DNA from 2 places in the Escherichia sp. HH091_1A genome. Region 2 is predicted to be linked to the other one. Evidence: predicted binding sites of a transcription regulator. Region 2 holds the regulator's gene; the other holds the start of a gene.
What was found. Region 2 encodes LexA, which represses DNA repair genes until DNA is damaged. Its sites were predicted from a motif close to TNCTGTATGTACATACAGNA; they were not measured.
Positions count from the first base shown of each region.

Region 1: rmuC (DNA recombination protein RmuC) is a predicted target of LexA. The motif match lies at 5,232-5,251, and genes of this name have one in related genera.

Region 1 covers NZ_AP025747.1:4,691,587-4,702,464, reverse strand. Annotated here, with positions in the region: gene tatB (Sec-independent protein translocase protein TatB) at 1-304, opposite strand, end outside; gene tatA (Sec-independent protein translocase subunit TatA) at 308-577, opposite strand; gene ubiB (ubiquinone biosynthesis regulatory protein kinase UbiB) at 656-2,296, opposite strand; gene ubiJ (ubiquinone biosynthesis protein UbiJ) at 2,293-2,898, opposite strand; gene ubiE (bifunctional demethylmenaquinone methyltransferase/2-methoxy-6-polyprenyl-1,4-benzoquinol methylase UbiE) at 2,912-3,667, opposite strand; gene rmuC (DNA recombination protein RmuC) at 3,762-5,189, opposite strand; gene QUF14_RS23385 (IclR family transcriptional regulator) at 5,405-6,172, shown strand; gene QUF14_RS23380 (2-dehydro-3-deoxygalactonokinase) at 6,196-7,200, shown strand; gene QUF14_RS23375 (2-dehydro-3-deoxy-6-phosphogalactonate aldolase) at 7,190-7,819, shown strand; partial or broken gene QUF14_RS23370 (Bug family tripartite tricarboxylate transporter substrate binding protein) at 7,844-8,818, shown strand; gene QUF14_RS23365 (tripartite tricarboxylate transporter TctB family protein) at 8,835-9,341, shown strand; gene QUF14_RS23360 (tripartite tricarboxylate transporter permease) at 9,354-10,844, shown strand; gene udp (uridine phosphorylase) at 10,878-10,878, opposite strand, start outside.
Region 2 covers NZ_AP025747.1:4,947,203-4,958,080, forward strand. Annotated here, with positions in the region: gene plsB (glycerol-3-phosphate 1-O-acyltransferase PlsB) at 1-2,246, opposite strand, end outside; gene dgkA (diacylglycerol kinase) at 2,417-2,785, shown strand; gene lexA (transcriptional repressor LexA) at 2,895-3,503, shown strand; gene dinF (MATE family efflux transporter DinF) at 3,576-4,901, shown strand; gene QUF14_RS24515 (CsbD family protein) at 5,017-5,226, shown strand; gene zur (zinc uptake transcriptional repressor Zur) at 5,268-5,783, opposite strand; gene QUF14_RS24525 (DUF2713 family protein) at 6,100-7,104, shown strand; gene dusA (tRNA dihydrouridine(20/20a) synthase DusA) at 7,465-8,502, shown strand; gene pspG (envelope stress response protein PspG) at 8,636-8,878, shown strand; gene QUF14_RS24540 (quinone oxidoreductase) at 9,044-10,027, opposite strand; gene dnaB (replicative DNA helicase) at 10,110-10,878, shown strand, end outside.

The DNA.
Region 1 (10,878 bases), 260 kb from region 2:
CAGGATCGTTTGCAACGTAGGAACGCTTCATCGACTCCGCGGCCTGGCGTAGTTCATCCATCGACGCTTTCAGTTCGGGCGTCAGGTTAGTGAGGCTCGCCTTTTCAACCTTTTTCAGGCTGTCCTGAAACTCCTGGAGTTTTAACTCCTGGGTCAGTTCGTTCTGCACCGTTGTCGCCAGTGAACGCAACGCGCGAATCCAGCCAGCTACCGTTTTTACCGCCACAGGCAGTCGTTGCGGCCCCAGAACGACGAGGCCGATGATGAACACCAATAGCAGTTCGCTAAAACCGATATCAAACACGGATTACACCTGCTCTTTATCGTGGCGCTTCGCGTCTTCTGTTTTAGCCTGTTCCTGATTCGTATCCGCCTGCTTATCGGCGATAGTTTTCGCAGTAAAATCAGCATCCTGACTGGTTTTATCCTGCTTTGGTTCATCATCGCTCATTGCTTTTTTAAAGCCTTTGATCGACGCACCAAGATCGGAACCGATGGAGCCGAGCTTTTTGGTGCCAAAAAGCAGTACAACGATGACGGCAATAATCAATAACTGCCAAATACTGATACCACCCATACATGTTCCTCTGTGGTAGATGATGATTAAACAAGGCCGCATTATACGTTACACGGCCCGCCTTGAGCGATGAAAAAATCAGCGTGTTTTGCGCCAACCGACAAACCAGGCGATCAGACCACCTGCCATTAACCAGCCGGGCATCAACCCCCATTCAGGGCGGCTGACCAACAAGAATGTGCCGCTTAATACTAACGTAGCGCCAATTCCGAGAAAATAACGCGATTGTCCCTGACGTACATGATTTGACTGAAGCTCGCGGGCAATCTTATCAACACTGTGCTGTAAATACTTGCCCTGGCGCAAACTGTCGTAAACCAGTTCAGGCAGTTCTGGCATTTTTTCGACCCAGAACGGCGCTTTTTCTTTAAATGCTCTCACCAGCGCAGGAATACCGACCTGATCTTTAATCCACGACTCCAGGAAAGGCTTCGCCGTTTTCCATAAATCGAGCTGCGGATAAAGCTGGCGACCTACCCCTTCGACGTAGAGCAGGGTTTTCTGGAGTAACACCAGTTGCGGCTGCACTTCCATATTGAAGCGACGCGCCGTATTAAACAGATTTAACAGTACATGTCCAAACGAAATTTCGGCCAGCGGTTTCTCAAAGATAGGTTCACAGACCGTACGAATGGCAAATTCGAACTCTTCAACGTTGGTATCTGGCGGCACCCAGCCTGAATCGACGTGTAGCTCTGCCACTTTGCGATAATCGCGATTAAAGAAGGCGATAAAGTTTTCCGCCAGATAGCGTTTATCTTCTTTGTTTAGCGAGCCAACAATCCCGCAATCAATGCCGATATATTTCGGGTTTTCTGGGTGTTCATAGCTTACAAAGATGTTGCCAGGGTGCATATCGGCATGGAAAAAGCTGTCGCGAAAGACCTGAGTGAAGAACACCTGCACCCCGCGTTCTGCCAGCAATTTCATGTTGGTGCCGTTTTTCTCCAGCGCTGCGACATCTGAAACCGGAATGCCGTAAATGCGCTCCATCACCATCATCCCTTCACTACAATAGTCAGGGTAAACTTCCGGGATGTAGAGCATCGGGCTGTCTTCAAAATTGCGCCGAAGCTGAATGGCGTTGGCAGATTCCCGCAGCAAATTCAGTTCATCAATCAATGTCTTTTCGTACTCGCGCACCACTTCGGTTGGGCGCAGACGGCGACCATCCGGCAGCAAACGCGGCACCCAGCGAGCCAGACGGTAGATAAGTTTCAGATCCGCTTTAATGACCGGCAAAATATCCGGGCGGATAACTTTAATCACCACCTCTTTGCCATTCGATTTCAATCGTGCGGTATGAACCTGAGCAATAGAAGCCGACGCCAGCGGCTTGATTTCAAAATCGTCAAACCACGCTTCTACCGGCAAACCGCCCATTGCAGCTTCAATCTGTTGCTTCGCAAGCTTGCCATCAAACGGAGCAACTTTGTCCTGCAATAACGCCAGCTGATCGGCAATATGCGGAGGAAAAAGGTCGCGGCGGGTAGACAGCATCTGCCCGAACTTGATCCACACTGGCCCCAGTTCTTGCAGAGCCAGTCGTAGTCGCTCACCTAAAGGTTTGTCTTTATGCCGATTTGGCATCCAGAATAATGAGTATCGCCATAGTCGTAACGGCAGGGTGATACGCATTTTAGGGATCAGTTCATCAAGTCCGTAGCTTAAAAAAGTGCGAATGATGAAATATAGGCGCCGTACTTCACCTGGCGTCATTTAGCCTCCAGTTTTTCCAGCCGTTTGGTCAGGGAATCCACGGCACGTTCAACGGCTGCCGTTTCTTCCGCAAACCAGGCTACTTCAAGTGGACCTGGCGCCATACGCCACTCTTCGGTAATGGCTTCCGCCACGTAACGTTGCTGGCGTTTAATGCCGTGATGCAAGAACTTCGCGCCTCCGCGCAAGGCTTTGCTGATACCTTCAGCGGCGATATCACCAGTATAAGGCGCCAGCAATTCCGCAGGGTCAAACTCGGCCAGATCTGCCAGTGCAACGAAGTTCTGCACCACCTGAATATCGCCCTGTACTTCCAGCTCACCGCTGCGAATTAACGCGGCAAGCTGCTGGCGATCGCGAAGTTTCGGCAACACGCTGGCGTAGGCGATAACGGTACAGTCAGCATCGCCCGCCCATTCACCCAGCACATCAACCTGGCGTTCGCTGAACACCAGAATCAATGACGTCGAAAAGCCTTTTACCTCCACGCGCAAAACTTTACCCAGCAGACGCGAGCGGGCCGTTTTCAGCGCGGGTGAACGATACAGGAAGGTGTTGAGCAGACTTTCAATTCCTGCCGTCACTAAAGGTTTAAAAGGCATTTCCGGTCTCCTGTCAGAACTTATAACCACGATGCAGCGCCACAACCCCTGCCGTCAGGTTGTAATAGTCGACACTTTCGAATCCAGCATCCTGCATCATAGCTTTCAGGGTGTCCTGATCGGGATGCATGCGGATAGATTCAGCAAGATAACGGTAGCTGTCAGCGTCGTTCGCGACCAGTGAGCCAATACGCGGCAGCACATGGAAGGAGTAAGCGTCATAGGCCTTACTTAACGGCTCGATAATCGGCTTCGAGAACTCAAGCACCAGCAGTCGGCCGCCAGGTTTCAGAACGCGATACATTGAACGCAGAGCTTTATCTTTGTCAGTGACGTTACGCAGACCAAACGAAATGGTGATGCAATCAAAGGTGTTATCCGGGAACGGCAGCGCCTCAGCGTTCGCCTGAACATACTCAACGTTGCCAATCACACCAATATTACGCAGCTTCTCGCGGCCCATTTTGAGCATGGATTCATTGATATCAGCAAGGACCACTTTGCCAGTTTCACCCACCAGGCGGGAGAATTTCGCTGTCAGGTCGCCAGTACCGCCTGCCAGATCCAGCACGGTCTGCCCGCGGCGTACGCCACTGCAATCAATCGTGAAGCGTTTCCACAAACGATGTATGCCAAAAGACATCAAATCATTCATGACATCGTATTTCGATGCCACGGAATGGAAAACGTGGGCGACCATATCCGCTTTTTGTTCCTTCGCGACGGTCTGAAAACCAAAGTGCGTCGTTTCTTGTGACTTATCCACCATCTCAATGCCTGCTCATCAAAAAATTGTTCCAGAAGTGTAACAGATTGGGCGTCGATGCCCTAGATTTCTACCCGGCTTAACTACCCCCAATGGGCTAGCGCGACTGCTGATTATATTCATCATCGCGTTGATAAGCTTCATCATTCGGCTGCTCCGGTACCGACCGCAGTCGATACTCTTCATCCTGGCTCACCGCTTGTTCAGCCAAATCCGGATTAATCTCGCGTTTAATTTCTACTCCTAAACCGCGAAACGCTTCTGCTTGCGCCAGCACATTTCCGCGACCTGAAGAGAGTTTTTTCATTGCCTGGCGATAGTTATCCTGCGCTTTGTCGAGACTTTGACCAATCGCGGACATATCATCGACAAACAAGCGCATTTTGTCGTACAACTTGCTGGCACGATCGGCTATTTTCTGAGCGTTGCGGCTTTGATGCTCATAGCGCCAGAGGTTGGCGATAGTGCGCAGCGCCACCAGCAGCGTGGTCGGGCTAACCAGCATGATATTGTTTTTCAACGCTTCGGTGATCAGCTCCGGCTGGCGGTCAAGCGCCAGTAAAAATGCGGGCTCAACAGGGATAAACATCAGCACGTAATCCAGGGTTCGTAGCCCCGGCAGCTGTTGATAATCTTTACGTCCCAGCAAGCGGATGTGGTTACGCACCGACGCGATATGTTCCTGTAGCGAGCTTTCGCGGGTGTAGTCGTCTTCTGCGTTGAAATAGCGTTCATAGGCGACCAGCGTCATTTTGGCGTCGATCACCACATCTTTTCCGTGCGGCAACCGCACGATGACATCCGGCTGCATCCGCGAGCGGGCGTCATTTTCGATGCTGACCTGGGTTTCATATTCATACCCTTCACGCAGACCGGAAGCCTCCAGCACACGCGTCAATACTACCTCGCCCCAGTTGCCCTGGGTTTTATTGTCGCCTTTCAGCGCACGCGTCAGGTTGATCGCTTCCTGGGCCATTTGCGCGTTGAGCTGCTGGAGATTGCGTATTTCGTGAGTCAGGGTATGGCGTTCTTGTGCTTCTTTACCGAAACTGTCCTGAACCTGACGACGAAAACCGTCCAGTTGTTCACGTAGTGGCGACAACAGGCTGTTCAGACTCTGACGGTTTTGCTCATCAACCCGGCGATTGCTGTGCTCGAAAATACGGTTGGCGAGGTTTTCAAACTGCTCACTGAGGCGCTGTTCGCTGTTGATCATTTGGCGAATTTTATCGTCAGCATGTTGCTGTACAGCCTCCATTCGCGTGGTGACTTCACGCAGATCCGCCTCCAGCGAGGTGTTAATGCTTTGCAGACTGCGCACTTCATTATTGAGTAACTCGCACTCAGCACGCCAATGTTCGCTTTGGGTAATTTGTTGTTTTGCCGCACTTAACTCCGCGACCATCTCTTCACGTTCAGCGAATTGCTCGGCTTTTTGCTGCGCATGCTGATAACTGGCAATCAGCCAGCCAATCGCCACGCTCACCAACGCAATAACTGCGTAAACCATGATTGAGATATCCACAACGCCTCCAGCCTCATTACTTACCCGCACAAAATAGAATTGTGCTGTACAAACGTCCAGTTTGAAAGAAGTTTCCTGCGAGGCGCTACGCAAAACGATCCTTAATTTTTATTATTTTATCCCACAATATGAGACGTAGTTTATATTGTGGGATATATCACCTTTTCCCCACGTCATTATGTGGAACACTTCAGCAATATCATAAGGAGAAACGTATGGCAGATACCTCTTCAACCACCGCTGGCGCACAAACGTTATTACGCGGGCTGGCGGTTCTTAATGCTGTTTATAACGGCTGCCATGACCTGAAAAGTATCGGCGAGTTCACCGGCACGACCCGGAGCACAACCCATCGTTTAGTCACCGTTCTGGTGGAACAACGCTACCTGCGCCACGTCCCAACGCAGGGCTACCAACTGGGCGCCAAACTGATCGAATTCGGTGCCAGAGCGCTGGAAAGCACCTCGCTGTACGAAGTTGCGCTGCCCGTTTTGCAACGCCTTGCCCGTTACACCCTGGACACCGTGCATCTGGGGATCGTTGAAGGCGACGAAGTGCTGTATCTGGAGAAGATCAACAGCCAGCGCGGGCTGGAAATGCGCTCACGCCCAGGCCATCGCATGCCACTGGCAATCACCGGCATCGGCAAGGCATTGATCCTCAACCGAACAGAAGAAGAGTGGCGCACGCTGTTTAAGACCTGTGGTGATGAAACAAAACTGGGCGCATTTATTCAGAACATGCGTCGTTATGCCGCCAGTGGTTTTGCTTTTGATCTGGAAGAGAACGAGCCGACTATCCGTTGCGTTGCAGCGCCGGTTTACAACGCCCGGGATGAAATTGTGGCGGCTATTTCTGTCGCCAGTACCACTACGTATATGTCACTGGCGCGTCTGGAAGAACTGGCACCTTACGTCAAATCCTGTGCAGAAGAGATATCCGCTGAACTGGGCTGGGGTAAGCACGTTCACAAAAATAAATAAACCATGACTAAAGGAAACGGCTAATGTCGGGAAACACCTCATTTATTGCCCTGGACTGGGGAACGTCATCGCTTCGGGCATGGCGTTTTGGCGACTCACCCAATCCACAAGAAAAACGTGAATTCCCGTGGGGGATCATGAAATTACCCTCCCAGGCAGCAACACGTGAGGACGCTTTCCACGATACGTTTTTACGTGTCTGCGGCGACTGGCTGGCACAATCCCCATGCCCGGTTCTGGCTTGCGGCATGATCGGCAGTGCGCAAGGGTGGCAACCCGCAGCTTATTTACCTTGCCCGGTCACTCTCGAGGGTCTGGCAAAGCAGTTGACGCCTGTTATCCACCAGCAGCAGACAATGCTGCACATTATTCCTGGCGTGATTAAAGAAGGTGAAATGCCCGAAGTGATGCGTGGTGAAGAGACACAAATCTTCGGTGCTATCTCGATGGAACCGGCCCTGCAAAACGCGATCCATCAGGGTATGCCTGTGCTGATTGGCTTACCTGGCACACATGCGAAATGGGCTGTAGTTGAAAACAACACCATTACCGATTTTCGAACCTTTATGACAGGCGAGTTATTTGATGTTTTATCCCGCCATTCGATTCTCGGTGCCACCATGCGTTCGGGAGATGAACCGCACTGGGATGCCTTCGCCCACGGGCTGACAGCGGCACAAGAGCATCATCAGACCGGATTATTATCGACGCTGTTTTCGACCCGTTCGCGCCTGCTGACCAGTAATCTTACGCCGTCCTCACAGGGGGATTACCTTTCAGGATTACTGATAGGCCATGAATTATGCGGTCTGGCATCCAGTTTGCTACGTGATTTACCCGCCACAACACCGATCGCCTTAATCGGTAGCGCCACTCTGAACAGCCGCTATTCACAAGCATTCAGCCACGTTTTTCCCGACAGACAGCTACACGCCATTCCTAATGCCACTGAACAGGGGTTATGGCGAATCGCCCACGCTGCCGGGCTACTCTCCACCAACGCCAGGGAATGTACTCATGCCATTTAATACGCTTTTGCAAAAAACCAGGTTAGTCGCCATTTTACGCGGCGTGAAACCGGATGAGATTGTCGCCATCGGTGAAAAGCTGTATGCCGCTGGATTTCGCCTGATTGAGATTCCCATGAACTCGCCGGAGCCGTTGCAAAGTATCAGTTTACTGCGCGACGCCCTGCCTAAGGACTGCCTGGTGGGAGCCGGAACTGTGCTTTCGGTGGAACAAGTCGTCGCGGTTAAAGAGGCTGGAGGCCAGATTATCGTGATGCCGCATTGCGATACTGCGGTGATCCGTCGTGCCCGTGCGCTGGGTATGTATTGTGCGCCTGGCGTCGCTACGCCCACCGAAGCTTTTGCTGCCATTGAACATGGCGCCAATGCCATCAAGCTGTTCCCGGCTGAACAAATTACGCCTGAAGTCACCAAAGCCTGGCGTGCGGTTATTCCACAATCCGTTCCGATGTTACCGGTTGGCGGTATCACTCCAGACACAATGGCGCGTTATCTGAGCCACGGCGCAAACGGCTTTGGCCTCGGTTCTGCGCTATATCGCCCCGGCATGACGCCAGAGCAAGTCTATGAAAATGCAGTACTGTTTATGAACGCATGGAATAATTTAAATAGCAAATAACTGATAAATAAGGATATAAAAGCAATGATAAAACATCTTACCTTACCGAAAAAAATGGCTGCAATGGTACTTCTTGCCGGCGCTGCCCTCAGCACTGCGCCTGTGCAGGCGGCCTCCTGGCCAACCAAACAGATCGAGTTAGTCGTACCCTACGCGGCCGGAGGCGGTACGGATCTGGTTGCCCGTGCCTTTGCTGATGCCGCCAAAAACCATTTGCCCGTCAGCATCGGGGTTATCAATAAACCTGGCAGTGGCGGCGCTATCGGCCTGAGTGAAATCGCCGCTGCCCGCCCTAACGGTTACAAAATGGGTTTAGGCACGGTTGAACTGACCACCCTTCCCAGTCTCGGAATGGTGCGTTTTAAAACCAGCGACTTTAAACCCATTGCCCGTCTGAATGCGGATCCGGCTGCTATCACCGTCCGTGCCGATGCACCGTGGAATAGCTATGAAGAATTTATGACTTACGCCAAAGCGAATCCCGGAAAAGTACGCATTGGTAACTCAGGCACCGGAGCAATCTAGCATCTGGCGGCAGCTGCACTGGAAGACAAAACGGGCGTGAAGTTTTCTCATGTCCCATATGACGGCGCAGCCCCTGCCATTACAGGCCTGTTAGGCGGGCATATTGAAGCGGTTTCCGTAAGCCCAGGTGAAGTTATCAATCATGTGAAAGGCGGCAAGCTGAAGACACTGGTAGTGATGGCGGATGAACATATGAAAACCATGCCTGACGTACCGACGTTAAAAGAGAAAGGCGTTGATCTCTCCATCGGCACCTGGCGCGGTCTGATCGTGTCGCAAAAAACGCCGCAGGATGTGGTTGATGTTCTGGCTAAGGCCGCAAAAGAGACGGCTGAAGAGCCTGCATTCCAGGATGCTCTGCAAAAGTTGAATCTCAACTATGCATGGCTTGATGGTGCCAGCTTCCAGACCCAAATCAACGAACAGGAAAAGTACTTTGACGAGTTACTAACTCGGCTGGGCTTGAAAAAATAATCCCGAGGTACGGTCGATGAACACAAAACAGTCTGTTGCTCAACTCGCCGTACCGCACCGCAAGCGCCTTTCATCCACTGTGGTGGTGGCGCTGTTACTTTGTGTGGTTGCTGGCGCGGTGATAATTAATGCCGCTGATTTTCCAGCAACTGCCATTGAAACGGATCCCGGTGCAAGTGCCTTCCCTACTTTCTATGCCTGCGCTCTGATTGTGCTCGCTGTCTTACTGGTGATACGCGATCTTTTGCTGGCAAAACCAGTCCCTTGCGCCAACGCACAGGAAAAACCGGCATTAAGGAAAACGGCAACAGGAATTGCGGCAACCGCGTTTTATATTGTGGCGATGAGCTACTGCGGTTATCTCATTACTACTCCTGTTTTCCTCATCGTCATTATGACGTTGATGGGCTACAGGCGATGGGTACTCACACCGGGTATTGCGCTGCTGTTAACGGCAATCCTCTGGTTGCTGTTTGTCGAAGCGTTACAGGTGCCATTGCCTGTCGGCACATTTTTCGAATAACAGGGGCCTGCAATGTTTGAAAGTGAACTTTTAACTCAGGGGTTTTCGACATTACTCAGTAATCCTCAGGCGCTGCTGTTTGCCACGTTTGGAGTGATGCTGGGTATTATGATTGGCGCTCTGCCTGGCCTGACAGCGACCATGGGTGTGGCGATTTTGCTGCCTTTCACCTACGGCATGGAGCCTGTTTCTGGCTTATTGATGATTTGCGGTGTCTTTTTTGGTGGTGTGTATGGTGGTTCTATCACCGCAATTTTGCTCAAAATTCCCGGTACACCTGCCGCCGCTGCCACCGCCATTGACGGATATGAGCTGACGAAGCAGGGAAAAGCCGGGCTGGCATTAAGTGCCGCCACGTTCTCTTCTTTTAGCGGTGGAACGCTCAGCATTATCGTATTGATGTTTCTCTCTCCGGTACTTGCCAGTTGGGCGTTGAAATTTAGTGCCTCGGAGTCCTTCGCCCTGGCAACCTTCGGGCTAAGTATTATTGCCAGTATTTCCGGTGAGTCACTGATTAAAGGGCTGATTGCCGGGGTTGGCGGATTACTGATCGCAACGATAGGCCTCGATCCGATGGGCGGTTTTCCACGCTTTACGGGCGGGTTTGTGGAACTGATGAATGTGCCATTTATCCCGGTGATGATTGGTCTGTTTGCTGCTTCAGAAGCATTCCGCTCTATGGAGCAAAACCAGCAAATTCGTCAGGGGGCGAAGGTGGCTATCGGCAGTCTGTTACTGCCCTGGCAAACACTACGCCGCATCGCATTAACCATTTTGCGCTCATCAGGATTAGGGGTTTTTATCGGCATGATCCCCGGTGCGGGGGCAGATATTGCAGCTTTTGTTGCCTATAACGAAACTCGTCGTTTCAGTAAGACGCCTGAAAACTTTGGTAAAGGTGAGATTAAGGCGGTGGCCTCCTGTGAGGCAGGCGCGAATGGCTGCACCGGTGGCGCATTGTTACCTATGCTGACGTTGGGGATCCCAGGCGATGCGGTAACTGCCATCATGCTGGGCGCGTTAACGTTACAAGGGATGCAGCCAGGCCCACTGATGTTTACCGACCACGGCGATATGGTTTATACGCTGTTTGTCGGCATGATCTTTTGTTACTTCATGCTGCTAGTTCTTGGACTGCTCTCTTTGAAAGTCATCGGTAACGTGGTGAAGATCCCCGGCAATATTCTCACGCCGATGATCCTCGCACTTTGTGTGGTCGGGACTTATGCGTTGAACAATAGCCTGTTTGATGTTGGCATTATGCTGATTGCAGGCGTGGTGGGCTATTTCATGCAAAAAGGGGGGTATCCGGCATCACCCGTAGTGCTGGCATTGATTATGGGGCCAATGGCGGAAAGTAATTTTCGCCGTGCGCTGTCGCTTTCTGGTGGGTCATTCGACTTTCTGTATACCCGACCGATAACCCTGGCATTGCTGACACTGGCAGCCTTTACGCTACTGACGCCAATAATACGCAAAATTATGCGCTTACGGCGTCAGTAATTGATATCGCTCCCCGACGTTGGGGAGCTTTTTT
Region 2 (10,878 bases):
TCCGGCGCGTTGATACCGTGCAGCACGGAGAGACGTTGCGCGACGGTGCGGCTCTCTTTTTCCAGCGTACCGCGGTTGATCGACGGGTTGGCGCTCAACAGCCAGAAGGTGATGGCATAACGTTGCAGCGTTTCGCGCGCGCCTGCGGCCAGCAGCTGTAGCGTGCGAGAATGCGCCGGGTTGATATGCAACTCATCATCTTGCAGGGTAATCAGCCCCTGACGTTGCATCTCATTTGCCAGCGCATCAATAACGTCTGGCAATTCGTCGCGATCCCAGCGCAGGAACAGCTCCGCTTTCAGCATTGGGTAAAGCACATTGACGTGCTCCATCAATACGTCGCGGGAGATGTGGCGATGCTGGGTGACAATTGCCGCCATCAGCGAAGGCAGCACCAACATATGCGCAATGTTGTTGCGATAGTAGGTCATCAGCACCGCTTGCTCGCGCGGCAGAATGATGATGTCGCCGATAGTGTCTTTCTCGACTTCAAACTTGTTCATTTGCAGCGCGTGATCGATAAGCTCGCTGGCGCTGGCTGAAGGAACGGTAGAGTCCGTGGAGTAAGGTACATTGCGCATCAGATCCAGGTAGCAGTTGAGTTGCTCGGTTAACTGCTCGCGGGTGAGTGAGCGCTGACGTGACGCCAGAAGCGCAGTACAGCACAGGTTCATGGCGTTTGCCGCGCCTGCGTTGTTAATGCGTACCATCAGATCGGCAGCAATATTATTGACCGTCGGCGTTAACCAGGCCGGACGCACCGCTTCGATGGGATCGATAGATTCACGCCAGTCTGGTACGTGCTGGTTAAGGTAGGTCATCAACGGCATTGGTTCACCGAAGTTGACGTAACCCTGACCGAGATTACGCAGCTTGCTTAAACCGCGCAGCATCTGCGGCAGGCTCTCTTTCTCTTTCGTTGCACCGCGCAGTTCTTTGGCGTAAGTACCCACTTCCATGACGTGCTCATAACCGATGTAGATCGGAATCAGCGTAATCGGACGCGTGCCGCCACGCAGCATCGCCTGAATGGTCATCGACAGCGTACCGGTTTTCGGATCCAGCAAACGCCCCGTACGGGAACGACCGCCTTCCACGAAATACTCGACGGAATAACCACGGCTGAACAGTTCGCCTAGATACTCACGGAAAACGGTGGAATAGAGCTTATTGCCTTTAAACGTACGGCGAATAAAGAACGCACCCAGACGGCGGAAAATCGGCCCGGCAGGCCAGAAGTTCAGGTTGATCCCGGCGGCGATATGCGGTGGCACCAGCCCCTGGTGATAGAGCACGTAAGAAAGCAGCAGGTAGTCCATGTGACTGCGGTGGCAAGGCACATATACCAACTCATGACCGTCATGAGCCAGCTGGCGAACGCGCTCAGCGTTATGGACGTTAATGCCCTGATAAAGTCGGTTCCAGGTGAAGCCCAGAATACGGTCAGTCAGGCGAATCATCTCGTAAGAGAAATTCGCCGCAATCTCTTCCATCAGTGCAATGGCGTTCTGCTGCGCTTTTTCATGGGAGATTTTTTTGCTGCGCGCTTCATCTTCTACCGCTTTGGCAATGGCGCGGGAGGCGAGCAGCTTATTAAACAGATCCTGACGGGCAGGAAGACGTGGACCTACGGCAGCCAGACGCTGACGAGCAAAGTGCATACGTGCCACGCGCGCTAGTTTCTGGGCGATAGTTTTATCCGTGCCGTGTTCATCGGCCATGCGGCGCAGAGAAACTGACGGTGAGAAACGCACAAAACTGTCGCGACCGAGCCACAGTACGGCGAAAAATTTCTGCACGCCATTTAGCATACGCAGCGGTGGGTTCACTTCACCTTTTTCCCGCCCAGGCGCGCGACCGAACATCACCGATACTGGCACCATCTGCACATCCAGATTTGGATTGCTACGATGCAAATCAAGATAGTCGTGGAACAGCTTAATGGACTCTTCTTTCGGTGTGTAATAGGTGAAAACACGCGGCCCGCCGTGAATGAACACATAGCGCGGCAGTAGCGTGCCGTCAATCTCCAGCGGCTCTAAGGGGTCAGGCAGGTCATGTGCCAGACACTGGGCGCGCAACGTCAGCAAATCTGCTTTCGAGTTGTACGGTAAAACGTACATAATTGGACGAGAGGTATCCAGTCCCAGTTCCGGGGCAGGATCTGCCGGAATAGACTTGCTTTTTACCAGGATGCTTAATGGTAAATTCAGTAATTTGTAGTAAATTCGTGGCCAGCCGGACATAAACGATGTAAAGCCTCTGGTTAATAATGCAAATGCGCGGCAAGGATAGCAGAAACTCATGGGAAATTCTGTGGTATCCGCTCATGTTTCGCGCGGCGTTACGCAAACCCGAATCATCGGATTTAACGGTACACTGATATTGACGCTCATAATGTAAAAAGGTTCTTTCAATGGCCAATAATACCACTGGATTCACTCGAATTATCAAAGCTGCTGGCTATTCCTGGAAGGGGTTACGCGCGGCATGGATCAACGAAGCGGCATTCCGTCAGGAAGGCGTAGCGGTATTGTTGGCGGTGGTCATCGCCTGCTGGCTGGATGTGGACGCGATTACTCGCGTGCTGCTTATCAGCTCCGTCATGCTGGTGATGATTGTGGAAATTCTCAATAGTGCCATTGAAGCCGTGGTTGACCGAATTGGCTCTGAATACCATGAGCTTTCCGGACGCGCTAAAGATATGGGGTCCGCTGCGGTACTGATCGCGATTATCGTCGCCGTGATTACCTGGTGCATCCTGTTATGGTCGCATTTTGGATAACCCTTCCAGAATTCGATAAATCTCTGGTTTATTGTGCAGTTTATGGTTCCAAAATCGCCTTTTGCTGTATATACTCACAGCATAACTGTATATACACCCAGGGGGCGGAATGAAAGCGTTAACGGCCAGGCAGCAAGAGGTGTTTGATCTCATCCGTGATCACATCAGCCAGACAGGTATGCCGCCGACGCGTGCGGAAATCGCGCAGCGTTTGGGGTTCCGTTCCCCAAACGCGGCTGAAGAACATCTGAAAGCGCTGGCACGCAAAGGCGTTATTGAAATTGTTTCCGGCGCATCACGCGGGATTCGTCTGTTACAGGAAGAGGAAGAGGGGTTGCCACTGGTAGGTCGTGTGGCTGCCGGTGAACCGCTTCTGGCGCAGCAGCACATTGAAGGTCATTATCAGGTTGATCCTTCCTTGTTCAAACCGAATGCGGATTTCCTGCTGCGCGTCAGCGGGATGTCGATGAAAGATATCGGCATTATGGATGGCGACTTGCTGGCTGTGCATAAAACTCAGGACGTACGTAATGGTCAGGTCGTCGTCGCTCGTATTGATGACGAAGTTACCGTTAAGCGTCTGAAAAAACAGGGCAATAAAGTCGAACTGTTGCCAGAAAACAGTGAGTTTAAACCGATTGTCGTTGACCTTCGTCAGCAAAGCTTCACGATTGAAGGGCTGGCGGTTGGGGTTATTCGCAACGGCGACTGGCTGTGACATATCTCTGAGACCGCGATGCCGCCTGGCGTCGCGGTTTGTTTTTCATCTCTCTTCATCAGGCTTGTCTGCATGGCATTCCTCACTTCATCTGATAAAGCACTCTGGCATCTCGCCTTACCCATGATTTTCTCCAATATCACCGTCCCGTTGCTTGGGCTGGTCGATACGGCGGTTATTGGTCATCTTGATAGTCCGGTTTATCTGGGCGGTGTGGCGGTTGGTGCAACGGCGACCAGCTTTCTCTTTATGCTGTTGCTGTTTTTGCGCATGAGCACCACCGGGCTTACTGCGCAGGCTTATGGTGCCCAAAATCCCCAGGCATTAGCCCGTGCGCTGGTACAGCCGTTGCTGTTGGCTCTGGGGGCTGGGGCGTTAATTGCGCTACTGCGTACGCCGATTATCGATCTGGCGCTGCATATTGTTGGCGGTAGCGAAGCAGTGCTGGAACAGGCGCGGCGCTTTCTTGAAATCCGCTGGTTAAGCGCACCGGCGTCGCTGGCGAATCTGGTGTTACTTGGCTGGCTACTCGGCGTGCAATATGCCCGTGCGCCAGTAATTTTGTTAGTAGCCGGCAATATTCTCAACATAGTGCTGGATGTCTGGCTGGTGATGGGGCTGCATATGAACGTGCAGGGCGCTGCGCTGGCGACGGTTATTGCGGAATATGCAACATTGCTGATTGGTCTGCTACTAGTGCGTAAAATCATCAAAACACGCGGTATCTCCGGCGAAATGCTGAAAAAAGCCTGGCGAGGTAATTTCCGCCGTTTGCTGGCGCTTAACCGCGATATCATGCTGCGCTCGCTGTTGCTGCAACTCTGTTTTGGTGCGATCACCGTACTTGGCGCACGACTTGGAAGTGACATCATCGCGGTAAACGCGGTTCTGATGACTCTACTCACCTTTACCGCCTATGCGCTTGATGGTTTTGCCTACGCGGTTGAAGCGCATTCAGGTCAGGCGTACGGTGCGCGCGACGGGAGCCAGCTATTGGAGGTCTGGCGCGCAGCGTGCCGCCAGTCGGGGATCGTTGCACTGCTGTTTTCGGTGATTTATTTACTGGCAGGGGAACACATCATTGCGTTGTTGACGTCGTTAACCCAGATTCAGCAGCTGGCCGACTGCTATCTTATCTGGCAGGTGATTTTGCCATTGGTCGGTGTCTGGTGTTATCTACTGGATGGCATGTTTATAGGCGCAACGCGTGCGGCTGAAATGCGTAACAGTATGGCGGTAGCAGCAGCAGGTTTTGCCCTGACGCTCCTTACGCTGCCGTGGCTGGGCAATCATGGTTTGTGGTTGGCGTTAACTGTCTTTCTGGCGCTGCGCGGGCTTTCTCTGGCAGCTATCTGGCAGCGTCACTGGCGCAACGGTACCTGGTTTGCAGCAACGTGACGGTTAAAAATTCTGAATAAATAATCCTGGGTAAAATTCCTGACTACACTTAATCTCACGTTCAGAAGAAAAGTGAGCGTACTCTCATTCACAACCTAACGATGAGGTCTTGATTATGAATAAAGATGAAGCCGGCGGTAACTGGAAACAGTTTAAAGGTAAAGTGAAAGAGCAATGGGGCAAACTGACCGATGATGATATGACGATCATTGAAGGTAAACGTGATCAACTGGTCGGTAAAATCCAGGAACGTTATGGTTATCAGAAAGATCAGGCAGAAAAAGAGGTCGTGGATTGGGAAACCCGCAATGAATATCGCTGGTAATTAATCCCTCCTGCCCGACGTGTACAAGGATGTACGCCCTCTTAACGCGGTTTCTTTTTCACCTGCAAAGAGTGATCATGCTGGCACTGTTCAGGATGACGACACGCTTCCACTTCCACGCATGCCGCACAGAGCCCATGTGCTTCAATCACATTATGCCGCAGGGCAAACCCCATTTTTGCCGCCAGCGTATGCATAATGTCTTCCACGCCTTCTGCACACTCTTCTTTCACTGCGCCGCAGCGATCGCAAATAAACATGGCTGAAGTATGGGTGGGCTGGTCGAACAGATGACAGAGCACATAACTGTTGGTGGATTCCACCTTATGCACAAAACCTTGCTCAAGCAGAAAATCCAGCGCGCGATAAACCGTTGGCGGCTTGGCTTGCGGTTCAGCTTCGCGCAGCAAATCAAGCAGATCGTAAGCGCTGATAGCGCCATCCTGCAGACTCATCAGGCGTAACACTTCCAGGCGCTGCGGGGTCAGGCGCACATTACGCTGCGCACAGAGTTTTTCAGCCTGCGCTAATAATTCCTGCGTTGTGGTCTTTTCCATCGGGCACCTCAAGGTGTGGGTTAAGAATGTCCTTACTTTACCATGTTCCAGGAAAAACACCGAGAACCCTTATTGTTGTTGTAATGTTGATTTTCTGTTTCATAGGTAAGGTGTTGTATAGCCAGGTGACACCATTATCAACATGACAATAATTATTACTCCATTTTTAAATACATTGCTTGAAGTTAACTCGCTATTTATTTAAATGCGTTTGAAAGTATGCCTACAGATCAGAAATTATGAGCGATTTTTGATAGTGACTTTTTGTCAAATGAATTATATGAATGATACAGCTCGGTAAAAAGGTGGATAAATTATGTCAAGTATAATAGGAAGTTCAAGAGATTACTTTAATAAAAGCCTCAACTCAAATCAATACGATAATAAAGATGTAAGCTCGGGAAAACTTAAGGATCTGTATAATAAATCGGTTGATTATGCAACGATGAGTAATCGCGCTGCGATTATTGCAAAAATAGATTTGTTTATTCAGAGGATTACCCATAATTTATGGACTGCAAGTGAAAAGAATGTTTCCTTAATTGGACGAATAAATGCTCTCAAAGATTGGGTTGACGAGTGTATTGTAGAGTGCACTAATGAGCAATTAGGTGATCGTGACTATATTTCTGCATTTGTAGAACGGGCGATTTTTCATTATGCGATGGATTTTGTTTGTAATCCAATGGAAAATAGCGATGCAACTCTAATAGACAGGTGTACTTTCGATGTAATAAATCAGAATGACCTTCCCTCCGCAATTCAGCTATTTTATGATAAACCCTATGGTAAAGTACCTGTAGCGTCATTACATCTAAAAACTGTAAGCGAAGGTTTTTTAAATTTGGAAAATGCATATAAAGCAAAGAACGATGCTCGCTTAAAACCCTTGGCTTCCCTTTTACTTTCATTCTCATATGGTAGTGCATCAGCTGATATCATAGCAACAGCACGAAGAGTTAATGATTATTGTGAAAACCACATAACAAGTAAGATAAAAATATTATCTCGTCAAGTGATGAAAAAAAGCCTGAGGGATATGAAAGAATTAGTAGATAAAAATGAACTGGATTTTAATTTAATTCTGAATGAGAGGAAAAAGAAGGCTGAAGAAGACAATAAAGACATCACAGACATTACAAAAATGCAGACTGCAGGTGAGACGTTAATTAAATTCGTTCAATCATTTGACCCAGACTCAACGGGACCCATTGTAATTGGCAAAGATATGAATGACAAAGATATAAATGACAACGATCTCATTAACGAAGATATTATTAAGTTCATTTATGACCTATTCGATATTGTGTTAAAAAAATAAAATGTGAATTTTCTCTGTAGTATGGGATTTTTTACATAAAAGAACCCAACATTGCTTGGGTTCTTTTTTATCTATCAATGCCATTCGCCGCGAGATAGTTCAACACGGTTTTATGTGTGATTTTTTATTTATCGTCGAAACTGAATTGTTTATCATTGCTTTTCACACGCTAACATCTAATAAGATTATTTCTTCAATTCGCGAGAGCGTCACGCTTTGAAGGAATCTCATTTTTCTTTTTCAAAGAGCCAGGCGCTTCCTGTTGTTATGGTATAGTACCCCGCTATTGAGCCTCCTGAACAGTGATGCTGAATAACATAACTCCATGATATATCGTTAAAATAATCTCTACATTTGAAAATGCACGGTAATTCTGAAATGCAAAAAATCAACCAAACCAGCGCAATGCCTGAAAAAACCGACGTTCACTGGAGTGGTCGGTTTAGCGTTGCACCAATGCTCGACTGGACGGACAGACACTGCCGTTATTTCCTGCGTCTGCTTTCCCGCAATACGTTGCTGTATACAGAAATGGTGACCACAGGGGCGATTATTCACGGTAAAGGTGATTACCTGGCGTACAGTGAAGAAGAACATCCGGTAGCGTTGCAACTGGGCGGTAGCGATCCGGCGGCGCTGGCGCAGTGTGCGAAGCTGGCAGAAACGCGCGGATATGATGAGATCAACCTGAATGTCGGCTGCCCGTCTGACCGGGTACAGAACGGCATGTTTGGTGCGTGCCTGATGGGCAATGCGCAGCTGGTTGCCGACTGCGTGAAAGCGATGCGCGATGTCGTATCGATTCCGGTGACGGTGAAAACGCGTATTGGCATCGATGACCAGGACAGCTATGAATTTCTCTGCGATTTCATCAACACCGTTTCCGGCAAAGGCGAGTGTGAGATGTTCATCATCCACGCACGTAAAGCCTGGCTTTCTGGGTTAAGCCCGAAAGAAAACCGTGAAATCCCGCCGCTCGATTATCCGCGTGTGTATCAACTGAAGCGTGACTTTCCGCATCTGACGATGTCGATTAACGGTGGTATCAAGTCGCTGGAAGAGGCTAAAGCGCATTTGCAACATATGGATGGCGTGATGGTAGGGCGCGAGGCGTATCAGAATCCGGGTATTCTGGCGGCGGTAGACCGAGAGATTTTTGGTTCCTCGGATACCGATGCCGATCCGGTGGCGGTGGTGCGTGCCATGTATCCGTACATTGAGCGTGAACTCAGCCAGGGGACGTATCTCGGCCATATTACCCGGCATATGCTGGGGCTGTTCCAGGGTATTCCTGGCGCGCGGCAGTGGCGGCGTTATTTAAGTGAAAATGCCCATAAAGCGGGTGCTGACATTAACGTGCTGGAACACGCGCTCAAACTGGTGGCAGATAAGCGTTAACTTTTCACCAAAAAGTAGTCAAATTCACCACGCCCTGCGCACCGTCGCGGGGCGTTTTGCTGTTAAATCAATAGATTATTTTTGGCATGATTCTTGTAATGCCAGCAAGAGATTTCATATTTGGGAGAGCATCATGCTGGAACTACTTTTTGTGATTGGCTTTTTTGTCATGCTGATGGTCACCGGCGTTTCGTTGCTGGGTATTATCGCTGCGCTGGTTGTGGCGACGGCCATTATGTTCCTCGGCGGTATGCTGGCATTGATGATTAAGTTGCTGCCGTGGCTGTTATTGGCGATTGCGGTGGTGTGGGTTATTAAGGCGATTAAAGCACCAAAAGTGCCGAAATATCAGCGCTATGACCGTTGGTGTTACTAAGGGATTGTGCGGACGATCACAACCTAAGGTTTTATCCTTAGAACAAAATAGGAATTGATAATCAAATCTGTCACTATTGCGCCTCTAACAGATTCATCGTGCTGTACCCTACATACAGCCGAACTATAAAAAGAAAGGGCTTCCCAGGTGGAAGCCCTATTTCTTTTATGGAATCAACAGGCTGGAGCCTTGCGTCGCCCGGCTTTCCAGAATCGCATGCGCACGCTGTGCATCCTTCAGCGGATATTTCTGTTGTTCGGCGACATCGACCTTAATCACACCGCTGGCAATCAAAGAGAACAGTTCATTACTGGCCTCGGTTAATTCCTCCCGCGTGGTGATATAGCCTTGCAGGGAAGGGCGTGTCACATACAACGAGCCTTTCTGATTGAGAATGCCTAAGTTCACACCGGTAACCGCGCCTGATGAGTTGCCAAAACTCACCATTAAGCCGCGACGTTGCAGGCAATCCAGCGACCGTTCCCAGGTGTCTCTGCCGACGGAATCGTACACCACGCGCACTTTCTTACCGCCGGTGATCTCTTTTAACCGCTCGACCAGGTTTTCTTCGCGATAGTTAATCACCTGCCACGCCCCCGCTTTTAGCGCACTCTGCGCTTTTTGCGCGCTTCCCACGGTACCGATGAGCTTCGCGCCCAGGGCTTTTGCCCACTGGCAGGCAATCAAGCCAACGCCGCCAGCAGCAGCGTGGAACAGGAACTGTTCGTCGGGTTTAATTTCATAGGTTTTGCGCAGCAGATAATAAACCGTTAAGCCTTTCAGGAATGATGCCGCCGCTTGCTCAAAAGAAATTGCCGCGGGCAGAATCGCCGCTTTATCGGCATTGACGTTATGCAAAGAGCTGTAAGCGCCTAATGCCGACTGTGCATAGACTACGCGATCGCCTGCCTTAATATGCTTTACACCACTGCCGACTTTACTCACGATGCCTGCCGCTTCGGTACCTAATCCGCTGGGTAGCGATGGCGGCGGATAAAGGCCGCTGCGGATATACGTGTCGATAAAATTGATGCCGATGGCTTTATTTTCGACCTGGATTTCATTCTCCGCCGGATCGGCAGGAGTGAACTCTACGGCTTGAAGTACTTCCGGGCCACCGTGCTTATGAAATTCAATTCGTGTTGCCATGTGTCCTCCAGAACGTATCGTCAGGGTCTGCTTCATATGGTAAAGTTTCGACCCATTCTTTATCTCGGTAACTCCATTCACTATGGCAGGAAATAAACCCTTCAACAAACAGCAGGCTGAACCCCGCGAACGCGATCCACAAGTTGCCGGGCTGAAAGTGCCTCCGCACTCGATCGAAGCGGAGCAGTCGGTGTTGGGCGGTTTAATGCTGGATAACGAACGCTGGGACGATGTAGCCGAGCGTGTGGTGGCAGACGATTTTTACACCCGCCCACACCGTCATATCTTTACTGAAATGGCGCGTTTGCAGGAAAGCGGTAGTCCTATCGATCTGATTACCCTTGCGGAATCGCTGGAACGTCAGGGACAACTCGACAGCGTTGGTGGTTTTGCTTACCTGGCAGAGTTGTCAAAAAATACGCCAAGTGCGGCGAACATCAGTGCCTATGCGGACATCGTGCGTGAACGTGCCGTTGTCCGTGAGATGATCTCGGTTGCGAATGAGATTGCCGAAGCCGGTTTTGATCCGCAGGGGCGAACCAGCGAAGACCTGTTGGACCTGGCTGAATCCCGCGTCTTTAAAATTGCCGAAAGTCGTGCAAACAAAGACGAAGGGCCGAAGAACATCGCCGATGTGCTCGACGCAACCGTGGCGCGTATTGAGCAGCTGTTTCAGCAGCCACACGATGGCGTTACCGGGGTAAACACCGGTTATGACGATCTCAACAAAAAAACCGCTGGTTTGCAGCCGTCGGATTTGATCATCGTCGCAGCGCGTCCGTCGATGGGTAAAACGACATTTGCGATGAACCTCGTCGAAAACGCGGCGATGTTGCAAGATAAACCGGTAC